4 regions of the Paenibacillus sp. NPDC056722 genome follow, and region 1 is predicted to be linked to each of the others. Evidence: riboswitches for the same ligand, from Rfam matches in the RefSeq annotation. Region 1 holds a riboswitch; each other region holds the start of a gene.
The links. Region 1 has a riboswitch for cyclic di-GMP ahead of ACFRAM_RS08770 (thiamine pyrophosphate-binding protein). Riboswitches for the same ligand answer to the same signal wherever they lie in the genome.
Positions count from the first base shown of each region.

Region 1 (3,137 bases):
GTAGGTGGTACTTCGTCACGGTCTGTCAACAGTTCGATTACCGCGACCTTGTTCAAAGCTACCGCATCTGCGATCGCAGCGGAGAATTGATCCAAAGTTTCACAGCGATATCCGGTTGCTCCAAGCGATTCGCCGAACTTCACAGCGTCCATTGGGACTTCGAATAGGGTTCCGTCGATACGGCCTGTGGTCTTCTCCATGCCCTTAAGCGCCATATCCAGCTGCATGTTGTTTACAACGATAAAAATAACCGGGATATCCTTACATACTGCTGTATTAATCTCTGCACCCAGCATCATAAAGCATCCATCGCCAGTCACACAGAAGATCGTTTCATCCGGTGATGCAACCTTGGCGCCGATAGCCATGCCAATTGCATTACCCATGCAGGCAAAATAGGCATCGAATACAAAACTGCCCGGTTTTTTAACGTTATACCATTTAACGGCATTAAAGCCATGGCTTCCATCATCCACGAATAGAGTGTTGTTGTATGGAATAAAGTCACTCATCACGCTCATAACTGAAGCCAGGGACAGGCCTGGAAGCTCAGGCAGTTCTTCCCGATAGTTAAAGCTTGGAGTATTATGTTTGGTCACAGAATCTCTATCCAGGTGTTCAAGATAATACACAAGATTATCACGCAGATCCCCGGTGACCGGTATAGTTTTGGAGGTCAGAATCTTGCCTACAAACGTTGGGTCACTATCGAACTGAATTAATGTCTCTGGATGATTCTCGCGTTTTAGATTACAGATGGTCATATCGCTCAGACGGGAGCCCAGCACGATATACAAATCACTACGATTCAGCATGTCATCGCCATGTGTACATCCGCCGACACCGACAGGACCGTGATACAGCGGGTGATCCCAAGGAATAGCACCTTTGCCGCCAGGAGAAGTCACGACAGGGATGTTGAATGTTTCAGCCAGTTCGATCAGCTCTTTGTGAGCCCCGGAACGGTTAACACCTTTACCGGCAATAATCAGTGGGTTCTCAGCATTGTTAATAGCGTTGATTACACGGTCATAATTGGAGATGCTAACGAGCGTTTCACGCTCTGGATAAACTACCGGGAATTCTTCCAGAAGTTCAGTCTGAACGTCGAATGGCAAGCAAAGATGAACGGGACCACGGTTACCGCTCAGAGCAATTGAGATAGCATGATTGAAAATGGTGCTTAAGTTATCGCCACGTTCTACAAGCTTACTGAACAGGGTAGCGGGTTTAAACATATCGGCAAGATCAGCCAGATATGAGGAAGAATCCTGACATTGCGGAATACCTAGTTCTTTTATAGATTGATGCCCTGTAATAAATAACACCGGAATGTTATTCGCCTTGGCATGGGCCGCTGCAGTAAGCAGATTCGTTCCTCCGGGACCGGATGTCCCGAAAGCAACGCCTAGTCCGCCAGTCTTAAGGGCATAGCCTGCGGCTTCAAAGCCGGAACTGGATTCATGTCTTCCGGGAATAAACTCAATACCGTAATCCACCATCTTTAGAACTAAGGGGCAAATGGATTTACCAATGATACCAAATGAATGGGTTACTCCGAGGTTACGTAGTGCCTCCGCCATATAATCTGCGACTGTCTTCAAAAAAAACACCTCTCAAGTAAATGAATTGGGTTAAGTAAAAGATAAATATATTATCGTTCTGGTAATGCCAAATGTTTAGAACGATACAAACAGGTACAAAGAAACAACAAAACCTGTGCTCGATTAATGGAGCACAGGTTGGAAGCAAAAAACCGCCAATCAGACCGCGAAATTAAGTCGATCCTCCTGGTTTTCTCTGCAACCTGGCAGTCATGGCCCCCAAAAAAATGAGGCTGTAGATCCATGGCTTTGCGTCATTCCTTTTCAGGAATTTTGCCCATATAAATGTTATAACTAATTATAAGAATAATTTTCCTTTACATTATATTCCTAGCTCGTCTTTGTCAATATATTTTACACAAACGAACTCGGAATTTGACGAAAAATATGAAATAAAGTAGGAATTTAGTTTTAATTTAAAATGTATCCAAGGGTGCATTGCAAAATGGAATGCGGTTACAAAATAGGCCTGAAATATGCATATCATTCAGAGAAAAAGCAAGATTGTATTAAAGGGATTGGTGTAAAAATGCAAATTAGATGAAAACAGCTGAATGGACAAGATTAGATATTAATTGAAGAAATTAGTTGGAGTTAAATTTACGATGATGTATTTCATGAAAGGCAATGAATCCAAGTGCTCAATTTCTTTTGGACTGCACAGGAGGGAAGTGGGTTAAAAGTAGGGTGTTTGAAAGGGGAGAGGATAAATTTTATTTGTGGGTACGAACTTCTAGAAAGGTCTGAAAGTGATATAATGCAAACGTTTCATAAGTTACAAAACAGCCGTAAAAGTTTGAACTTATACGGCTGTTTTGTGTTAAAAGGAACAAAAATAAAAATTTTATGACAAGTTCTAAAATTTAAAAATATGAATCGTTTTTTGTAGCTGAAAGACGGCTGACGTCATTTTTTCAGACTCATCCGCAACGGATTGGAGGGCATTGATCTGCTCACTCATCGATGCAGAGACTTCCTCGGTGCTGGCTGCTGTCTGCTCGGTAATTGCTGAAATATTCTCAATCGCAGAGGAGATCTTCAGAGCACTGTCCAGCATCAGGTCGCTTTCCGAAGAGAAGGCGGCGATTTGCTCGGTAATGTACTGTACACTTTGGACAATTTGCCCGAAAATCTGTGCAGTTTGAATGATCATTTCATTCTGTACCTGAACGACTTCTTCATTGATGGTGATGTTCGCAATGGCTTCCTTAATGTCACTTTCAATGCTACGTACGAGGCCGAAGACCTCTTTGGTCGAGGCGGTTGATTCCTCTGCCAGTTTGCGTACTTCCTGAGCTACCACAGCAAATCCACGGCCATGTTCTCCGGCACGGGCAGCTTCGATGGAAGCGTTCAGAGATAACAGGTTGGTCTGTTCAGCAATTTCGGTGATGGTTTTCGTAATCATGGTGATACCGCGAGCATTATGGGAAAGGGCATCAATGGTATCGGCCACTTTTTGTGTAGCTTCGATATTCTTACGCATGCCTTCTGCCTGGGTATCCACCGATTGGCGACCTTGCTCCACCAATT
Region 1 covers NZ_JBHTYV010000003.1:44,491-47,627, reverse strand. Annotated here, with positions in the region: gene ACFRAM_RS08770 (thiamine pyrophosphate-binding protein) at 1-1,613, opposite strand, end outside; cyclic di-GMP riboswitch class I at 1,799-1,892, opposite strand; gene ACFRAM_RS08765 (methyl-accepting chemotaxis protein) at 2,461-3,137, opposite strand, start outside.

Region 2 (3,137 bases), on a different contig from region 1:
TATCTCCAGCGGACAGCAGCTCACTTTTCCGGGTACCTTCTCCGTAAAGGGTGATGTTGCCGCCAGATTGAATAATGCTGCTATCGCTATAGGGAAGATCAATCCGGACTTTAGTCTCCTGCATAACAACAATGCCCCTGTACATATCCTTAAGCAGCTTCAGGAAGGATTCCACAAGCGCATCATTCAACAACCCGATAAACTGATCTGGCTGTAAAAAGACCTCCAGCAAGCGTTTCAACTGTTTCGTATCCTGTGGGTAGGTATGCTTGATATCGGAGAGAACGTTCAGAAGCTCGGGGATCAGAATCGCAAATCGTTTATATTTGGTATCGAGCAGAAGCTGAATGACCTGGCCGTAATTGACAGGCTGCTGGCGGTTGGCTAGCTTTTGGGACAATACCTTAGCCGCTTTCCGTAGCAGAATGCCTTCCTCCATGATCTGTTTGGAAAGATGATAGAGCCGGTTGTTGAATACGCCATGATATCCCGAATACAGCTTGCTCTCCGTCACATCGCCCATAATCCAAATACTTCCGGTTGCCACGATGGTCGCATTCTTCACACTTCCGTAAATATAGACATTTCCAATCGCTTCAATAATCATCTGCTCTTCCACATCGCCGTGAACAGCAACGTCCCCCGCGAATACGATATGCCCGGTCTCAGCATTGACATTCCCCAGGACCCTGTGCGCTGCAGCAATATCAAAGGTAGAGCCCTTCACTCCTGTCAGGCGGGGTCTTCCGGTACGAAGCGCCATGACCTTCACTCCAGACACAAGCTGTGTATGTTCCTTGGCGGTAAGCCGGATATCTTCAGGTGGCGTAGCAGGAAGCAGATGTCCGTACACATCATATCCGGGTACCCCTTCGATGGATGGATGCTTGATGGCTATGATGTCACCCTCCTGAACTTCGGGGATGTCCGGGTAATTCTGCCCTTCCTGTCCGCTCACGTTTCGATGAAAGATTTCGGCTGTTAGGGCTTCCTCGGAGAAAGGAATTTCGATTCGTGCATTGGTCGCGGGTTTGGGCGCAGTGCCTTCCGCTACACGGACTGGCCGTCCGGTGGGGCGGTTCAATTCCTCGTAGATTGCGGGAATATTGAGGTTCTGTGAGATGGATCTTTTATCAAAATCAGCCAGGACCTGCTCGATGCGAAGTGTAGACAGCAGGGCTTTCTTGTCCTGCTCCGCACTGACAGCGATGTTGTTCGTGGCTGCACAGTTCTTCAGGCGCCAAGCGTACTGTTCTACCCGCCGCACGGTAAGGAAGGCAGACAGCTTGTCTTCGGAGACTGTAATCTCGTACGGGGCTGATTCTTCAATCTCCCATTCCAGGCGGTCGGATGACAATACTTCTGTAGGGGTAGTAATGATCTGCCGGTTCTTCCTAAGGACTACGGGAGACACGGGAGAGACGACAGCAGGTTTGCCGCCAGATAAGGGTGAGGTGATGAAAAATTGATTGTTTTGAATAATGATGATGCCATTCTTATTGTTGGTGTCGTCCGATGGTAGAGATTGCGTAGCATCATTCAAGATGGATTCAGAGGGATCTATCGGCAAAGGCCGGGTAAGTTCTTTTACGTCATTTCGATCAGGGCGGTGCGTCATTCTGTTACCTCGCTTCTTTGTATAATCAAAGGCATCTGTACATAGAGAGTACCGTCATTCCGGTACGATAATCCGCTAGGAATATCCGCCATGCAGGCGTCTAATTGGCAGCCTGGCAACCATAAATGCAGCTTGTGCATTCTTAGGCCCATTGCTTTGCGTCCTACCCTTTCGAATAGTTTGCCTTTAAAAATGGATCAATGATGTATACTCAGCATCAGGCACTTTAATCGACTAAAATCGACAAAAAAAGAAGGCGCCGGTACGTCGTATATTTAAAATGTCGGCATTAAATCCTTTTAATTTTAGTGCTAAAGTAACGAATTGACAATAGGGAATAAATAATTTCACCCAGACCATTCACATGTAAAAGAGAGGCGTCTAAGCCGGATGGCCCGGGACGTCTCTCACAGGATCACATAATCCGTAGAAAGTGGCTATATATTCCACATTTCCTTAATTATAACGTGTAAGATGGTTTTAGTAAAATAAAAGGACTCTCCGCTTTATAACTTGTGGGAGAGTCCTTTTTTCATGTAATGAATTCCTTGGGTGATGTCTCGCTTAGCCTCGTGCGGTACCGCCGAACAGGTGGCATATTCCGCCCGTTCCACCTCATCCAGCACCCGGTTCAGGTGCGAGAAGACTGCACCAAGATCGCGCATAGCGGTCAGAGGGCAATGGCTCTGAAGCTGGGAGAAGCAAGAGAGCTGCAATTCCCGCGCATGATGCAGGGCATCCGGGAGAGAACGGGGGCGTTCGGTATCCGACAGGGTTTCCGTTCCGTACAATGCGATGCAATCGGCAGTGGCTTCCAGCGAACCGGCCATCCCTTCTGCGGCTGCATAATGCGGTGGCAGCAGGGCGATCTCATCTATAATTTCCTTCACGTAGGCATGAACGGTTTTAAGATGAGAAGTAACTGTACTAAGCCTGTTCAATTCATTTCGGCATTGGTAATGCGATAGCGTGTAATGAATTTCTTTCTGCTTCTTGCCGCTTCGCTTCAGCAGTTCACCGGCTTGTTTCGATACCGCATTGCTCTTCTCCGTACTTTGTTCACCAGCGGCAAGACCTCTCAGTGCTTCTGCCAGCAGTTGGCTTCCTTCAAGTGCCAAGGCTTTTACCTTGACGAACCCCTTCGGCGGAACGATAATCATATTGATAAGAATGGCAATCAGCACTCCGATGAAGGTCTCGGTTATTCTGGAGACTACATAATCGTTTTGATAGAAGGAAAGGGCCATAACAGAGGTGACGCCTACTTGGGTCACGGCCTGAATATTCACGCGGCAGGCGGTGGCGATGCCAATGCCGATGAGCAGCATAAGCAGGATGGAGAGTCCGCTTATGTTAAAGAACTTGCCGACGATCAGAGCGACGATCCCGCCAAGAATGATGCCCAAAAGGCGGTAGATTCCTTTTTCTACAGAGCCCTTAACCGTACCTTGGGTAATCAGAATGGCAGCTAGCGGAGCAAAGTACAAATAGTGATTACTATAAAGACTGTGCACCACCA
Region 2 covers NZ_JBHTYV010000005.1:281,504-284,640, reverse strand. Annotated here, with positions in the region: gene ACFRAM_RS15230 (flagellar assembly protein A) at 1-1,618, opposite strand, end outside; cyclic di-GMP riboswitch class I at 1,722-1,813, opposite strand; gene ACFRAM_RS15225 (FUSC family protein) at 2,125-3,137, opposite strand, start outside.
Region 2: linked by a shared signal. The riboswitch ahead of ACFRAM_RS15230 (flagellar assembly protein A) and the one ahead of ACFRAM_RS08770 (thiamine pyrophosphate-binding protein) in region 1 are both predicted to bind cyclic di-GMP.

Region 3 (3,137 bases), on a different contig from region 1:
GGAACTCATAACTTGAAAGATGACATTGTAGTTACCTTCCTAGTTAATAAAGACAAGATATCTTCTCCGGTCCTGGTTAAAAAATTGTCTGAACTGGAAAGTCTGTCACCAGACCTTGTAAAAGCAGGCATTCTTGGTTCAGTGTTCGGCGAAAAATCAGGGATCAAAGCAGGAACTCTAGATAAGCTGTCCGTTCAGTTTGCCTTTGTCGACAACTTCCAGCCGCAGAACTACTACCAGGGCGACAGCCTGAAATTGAATTGGACCTTCGAAGCTAAACAAGGTGCTGGCGAATATAAGTAAGCCGTCCGGTCTAAATTCAGCAGCTATTTCTTCTACCATTATTTCTTCTACCATTTTATTAACCATATAAGAGGAGGAATTTAATCATGGGTATCAAAAAAACATTGGGTCTTGGTGTGGCATCAGCGGCTTTGGGATTGTCTTTAATCGGGGGAGGTACCTTCGCTTACTTCAGCGATACAGCAGAAAGCACAGCAACTTTCGCCGCTGGCACGCTGGACCTGAATACTAATCCTGAGCAAAACGTAAACCTGAGCAATCTGAAGCCAGGCGACATCGCTGTCCGCAGCTTCACTCTACAGAACAACGGCACGCTCGACATTAAGGAATTGAAGCTGGCTACAACGTATAATGTTACGGATGCTAACACTAATAATGGCTCAGAGGATCTGGGCGCACACTTTAAAGTAAAACTGCTTGATAGCAGCTATACTAGCGGCCCGATTACTGGCCATGTCGTTGGCGAAGCAACACTCAAAGATTTGCAGAACAATCCAGGCTATGATCTGGTAGCTAACGCCTTCCCAGGAGGCATCTCCGCTGCCCAATCTAAGACGCTCAAGCTAGCCTTTGAGTTCGTTGAAAACGGCCAGGATCAAAACATCTTCCAAGGAGACAGCGTAGCCGTAACCTTGACCTTCAATGCTAAGCAAGGCGCTGGCGAATTTAAATAAGCCTGTTCTTCTAAAAACTACCGGCATCTCTTAGACCTTTAACCGGGCTGGGACATGCCGGTTTTTTGCACCAGTCCCCTCCCTCTTTCTCCTCTGAACAGCAATGTATCTTTGTCCGTTTCCAGGAAATTTGTTATACTTATACAAAAAGTACGGAGGGGCGTTGTCATCGTGCCTGATAATATGGGAGGGCGCATCCATGAACTCCGGGTAGAGAAGGGCTTATCCTTATCCGAGCTTGCGGACAAGGCGGATGTAGCCAAGTCGTACCTGAGTAATGTTGAGAGAAATATCCAATCCAACCCCTCTATCCAATTCATTGAAAAAATTGCCGATGCGCTCCAAGTATCTATTCACGTGTTGCTATATGGAGATCTCTCCGACACTGAAGAGACGCCGCTGGATTCGGAATGGTTCCGGCTCGTGCAAGAGGCAATGAGCTCCGGCATCAGCAAGCGGGAGTTCAAGGAATTTCTGGATTATCAAAAATGGCGTCTTGAACAAAAGGATTAATAATTTCAGCCCTGAGCGCTTCAACACCTCGGGCACCCCATCATATAGAGAAGGGCACAGCATATGCTGTGCCCTTCTCTATATGTATCCTGTTATGATTCAAGCTGCTAAATAGCCTTCAACGCCTTCTCATTAAAGAAACGGCGAATCTCCTCCGCCTTGATGCCCGCCTTCTTGGCACTCAGCAGCAAATATACCCATTCTAAATCCAGATCGACTGTCTGCAGTTCTCCGTTGTTCCCCTGGTTGGACTTATCCAAAAAATCTCCTCCTAAGATTTCGCGTCCCCAGGCAGTCCGGCCGTCTTAGTATTTCTACCTTAGACCCGAGACTTTGTGCCCCTGTCTTTCAACAGGTTTACCCTTTACTGGATCCTTCACATGAAAGGATCTGGCTAGAAATTATTATTAAAAACCTTGCTGCAATAACATTATACAAGAAATAATCGGAAAAGTGTGTCGTTTTCTGGAAACTTCTAAGGAGACAAATGTAAAAAGTTTAGCTCTTTTTGACTAATACCTGTCCAACTTGAAACCATCTGTATGAGATGTAAAATTTTTAATTTATGAATAATTCTACTAATTCAAACGAACTATATAAAGTTATTAACCAAACTTCAAATCCTCTAAACAGCTTTTCCTGTCAAATCAGGGTCTATTGAATCATTTTAATAGTTCCGTCCTCTTGGGGTAATCTACTTATGGCGCTATGGCATCAATAACCAGGGTGAACCATACCGTTTTGCGATTGGATTGGACGAAAGTATGAATTGATTAAGATCACCGAAAGTAGCACAATAGAAAGGAAATGAAAACGCAACCATCACAGCTCCGAACAAGGCCCATACCAGCGCCCTGCGTTTGGAGTTCATCCGTTAGGAGGATGTATTCATGGCAGCCAAAGAGCCCTACAATGAATCTGTTTGGAGCAAATATTACGGTCCCAATCTGGGCTACATTCAAGAGAAGTATGAGCAGTTTGTGAAAGACCCCTCCTCAGTTGAAAATAATTACCGTGAACTCTTTACTGTTTATGGCCCGCCTCCCCTGGCGCCGGATGCCGAACCAGCTCCGCAGCCGATCGTTTCGGGAGATGCCGTTTGGCTTCGTAAGGCTGTCAAAGCCTCCAAGCTGATCGCTAACATTCGTATATATGGCCATTTGGCCGCCAATATTGACCCGCTGGAGCGGGATCACAACCCTATGATAAAATGGCTGAATCACGAAACATATGAACTGACGCGTGAGGATCTCATGGCCCTCCCTGCTTCGCTGATTTGGGAGAATGTCCCGGATAATATTCAAACCGCTTGGGACGCCGTTCACCGGATGCGCCAAGCCTATACACAAACTATCGCCTACGAATTTGGTCATGTGCATGATGAACAGGAACTTCGCTGGTTGAACAGCCAGGCAGAATCCGTTAACTCACCTGCGCCACTGAATACCGCTGAACGCAAGGAATTGCTGAGTCGGTTGATTCAAGTGGAGCAGTTTGAGACGTTCCTGCACAAGACTTTCGTAGGCCAAAAGCGTTTCAGCCTCGAGGGCAACGATGCCCTGGTGCCAATGCTGGACGAAATCGTACGCGCAGCCGCACATGAAGGTGCTGAGCATATCCTGATGGGCATGGCCCACCGTGGACGTC
Region 3 covers NZ_JBHTYV010000007.1:183,551-186,687, reverse strand. Annotated here, with positions in the region: gene ACFRAM_RS18490 (TasA family protein) at 1-303, shown strand, start outside; gene ACFRAM_RS18485 (TasA family protein) at 390-977, shown strand; gene ACFRAM_RS18480 (helix-turn-helix domain-containing protein) at 1,161-1,490, shown strand; gene ACFRAM_RS18475 (anti-repressor SinI family protein) at 1,598-1,750, opposite strand; cyclic di-GMP riboswitch class I at 1,778-1,862, opposite strand; gene ACFRAM_RS18470 (2-oxoglutarate dehydrogenase E1 component) at 2,381-3,137, shown strand, end outside.
Region 3: linked by a shared signal. The riboswitch ahead of ACFRAM_RS18475 (anti-repressor SinI family protein) and the one ahead of ACFRAM_RS08770 (thiamine pyrophosphate-binding protein) in region 1 are both predicted to bind cyclic di-GMP.

Region 4 (3,137 bases), on a different contig from region 1:
GAAACTGGTACTTTTATCAGGCGGTTCAGGTAAGAGGCTCTGGCCATTGTCTAATGATTCACGTTCGAAGCAATTTCTGAAGGTACTGGAAAGCCCGCAGGGTGAGCCGGAATCGATGGTGCAGCGGGTGTGGAGACAGCTCGAAGAGACTGGACTCGCAGATTCATCTTATCTGGCTACAGGTCGTGGGCAGGTAGAAATGATCCAGAGCCAATTGGGAGGCCATGTGCCGATTATTGTTGAGCCTGAGCGCCGCGATACCTTCCCGGCTATTGCGCTGACGGCGGCTTATTTATATACCGTAGCTGGCGTATCGCCTGCTGAGACGGTGGCTATTTTGCCAGTGGACCCTTATGTTGAGGCTTCTTTCTTTGAAACTGTAGCCCAGCTTGAACAAACGATAGAGGAGAGCGGCGCAAATTTGGCGCTCATGGGTGTGGTGCCTGAGCATGCTTCGGAGAAATACGGGTATATCATCCCGACCTCCGATGAGCCTGCGGTGAGCGGCTTTATGCAGGTAAGCCATTTCCAGGAGAAGCCGGATCGCGTTCAGGCCGAGGAGCTAATCAGCCGCAATGCGCTGTGGAACTGTGGTGTGTTTGCTTTCCGTCTCGGGTATCTGCTGGATATTCTGCAACGCAAGGGGCTGCCTCTCAACTATGAGGAACTGCAGAAGCAGTATAAGCTACTGTCTTCTATTAGCTTTGACTACGAAGTGGTAGAAAAGGAAGAGCGAATTGTTGTTCAGCCGTATGACGGCTTCTGGAAGGACCTCGGCACGTGGAATACATTGACGGAAGAGATGAGCAGTAATCATGTTGGCAAAGGCGTTGTCACAGCTGATTCGGAAGGCACCTGCCTCGTGAATGAACTGGATATTCCTATAACAGTCATTGGGGCGAAAGATCTAATTATCGCTGCCAGTCCTGACGGTATTCTCGTAACCCATAAGGCGGAAAGCCCACGGATCAAGGAGGTGCTGAAGTCGTTTGATCAGCGCCCGATGTACGAGGAGCGCCGCTGGGGCCATTATCGTGTCATTGATTATGTGAAATATGAAGAGGGCAATGAGGTGCTGACCAAACGGATTTGCATCTCACAGGGCAAGAATATCAGCTACCAGTTGCATCGCAAACGCAGTGAGATCTGGACCATTATCAGTGGGGAAGCCAGCATTGTGCTGAATGAGAAAATGCACAACGTGAAGGCTGGCGATGTGGTCCGTATTCCGGAGGGCACCAAGCATGCCATCCTGGCTTTGACGGATGTGGAGTTTATTGAAGTGCAGACAGGCTCTGAACTGGTGGAGGAAGATAATATCCGTATCACCCTGAATTGGGAAGATATTGGGCTGCATCAGTTTATCTCCTAGGACCGGATTCCAATGTCAGGAAATTTAATAGAACAAACTATCTATTTAACCAAATGCGAAGTTTACAAAACAGGTATAAAGACTCAAAAATGATATTTTTTTCATAAATGCACTAAAAAATAATTAAATAGCGTCGATATTTACGGTAAGAGGAATAAACCCTCTAATTCGACAAAAGGCAAACCTATCGAAAGGTAGGGACGCAAAGCCACAGGGCCTTTCGCAAGAATGGCAGCCTGGCTACCGAAAGGGAGATGTATGTTGAAAGCTTACCGTAAGTATCGTTTGTTGCGCGCCCTCCTGTCCCTTGTTCTGTTTTTGACAGCCCTTCCCCTTGGAATGGGAATCGTCCCGTCTGCGGCAGGAGCTGCAAGCTCCGGTACTCCGGTTAATCCCGCTGCCTCGCCTGAAGCTGTAAAGTTGCTTAATTATATGTACTCTTTATCTGGAAAAGGAATTATTGCAGGGCAGCATGACTACCTGGAGAGTCCCGACGAGTTCAATCTTAAGCTGCAAGACACCACCGGTAAATATGCCGCACTGCACGGTTACGAGATGGGGGCCATCAGTGGCCAGAATGAGAGTCAGGTTGCCTGGTATCGCCAGAATGTAGTGAACAGCGCCATCAACTGGAACAAAAGCGGCGGAGTAGTCGCCATGACCTTCCATGCCAACCTGCCGGGAACCAGCTATGATTGGTCCAATGTCTCCAGAAGTCTCAGCCAAGCGGAATTCAACAAGTACGTTACACCAGGGACGGTACAGTACAACAACCTGATTGCCGAACTGGATAAAGTGGCTGTACCTTTGAAAAGCTTGCGTGATGCAGGAGTGCCCGTATTATGGCGCCCATATCACGAAATGAACGGAGACTGGTTCTGGTGGGGGAAGAAAAATAATTTCGCTGCACTTTGGAATATTATGTATGACCGTTTTGTTAACGTTCATAAATTGAATAATCTGCTCTGGGTATGGAGTCCGAATGCCCCGAATGCGTGGGCTGATCCGTATGCCCTGACCTATCCGGGTGCGGATAAAGTAGACATTCTCGCTGCAGATATATATGAGAACGATTATAAACAAAGCCATTACGATAGTCTGCTGGCGCTGGCGGCCGGGAAGCCGATCGGTATCGGAGAGAACGGGGAAATGCCAGACGTAGCCAAGCTGAGAGAGACCCAGAGCAAATGGACCTTTATGATGACCTGGGGAAAAATGCTATACGATAATAACCACACCGACGATATTAAAGGTTTTATGAACAATAGTTACACAGTAACGAGAGACAAGATTGCGGCTGGAGCGGTGCCGGCACCTACGCCACCTCCACCTGCACCAACAGCTATGCCATCGAACACACCGAAGCCTCCTGCTGCGAACGTCCCTACAGGGAATGCTGGAACGGGGGGGACGCATAAGACGGCTAATGGGTTAACGGGAGAATACTTCAATAATATGCAGCTTTCCGGTGCACCAGTTCTTACCCGGGATGATGCAGTAATTGATAATAATTGGCGGCAGGGTTCACCAGATACAGCCCTGCTCGGCGTTGATAATTTCTCTATCCGCTGGACAGGGAAGATCAAACCGCTGTATAGCGAAGATTACCAGATCTACACCGAATCCGATGATGGCATTCGGGTATGGATCAACGGGCAAGCGGTCATTGACAGCTGGAATAATCAGAGCGGAGCTGAGCATCAGGGCAACATCGCCTTGAACGCCGGGCAGCTGTACGATATTAAAGTGGAGTATTACGAGAATC
Region 4 covers NZ_JBHTYV010000008.1:130,780-133,916, reverse strand. Annotated here, with positions in the region: gene ACFRAM_RS19520 (sugar phosphate nucleotidyltransferase) at 1-1,372, shown strand, start outside; cyclic di-GMP riboswitch class I at 1,540-1,620, shown strand; gene ACFRAM_RS19515 (glycosyl hydrolase) at 1,631-3,137, shown strand, end outside.
Region 4: linked by a shared signal. The riboswitch ahead of ACFRAM_RS19515 (glycosyl hydrolase) and the one ahead of ACFRAM_RS08770 (thiamine pyrophosphate-binding protein) in region 1 are both predicted to bind cyclic di-GMP.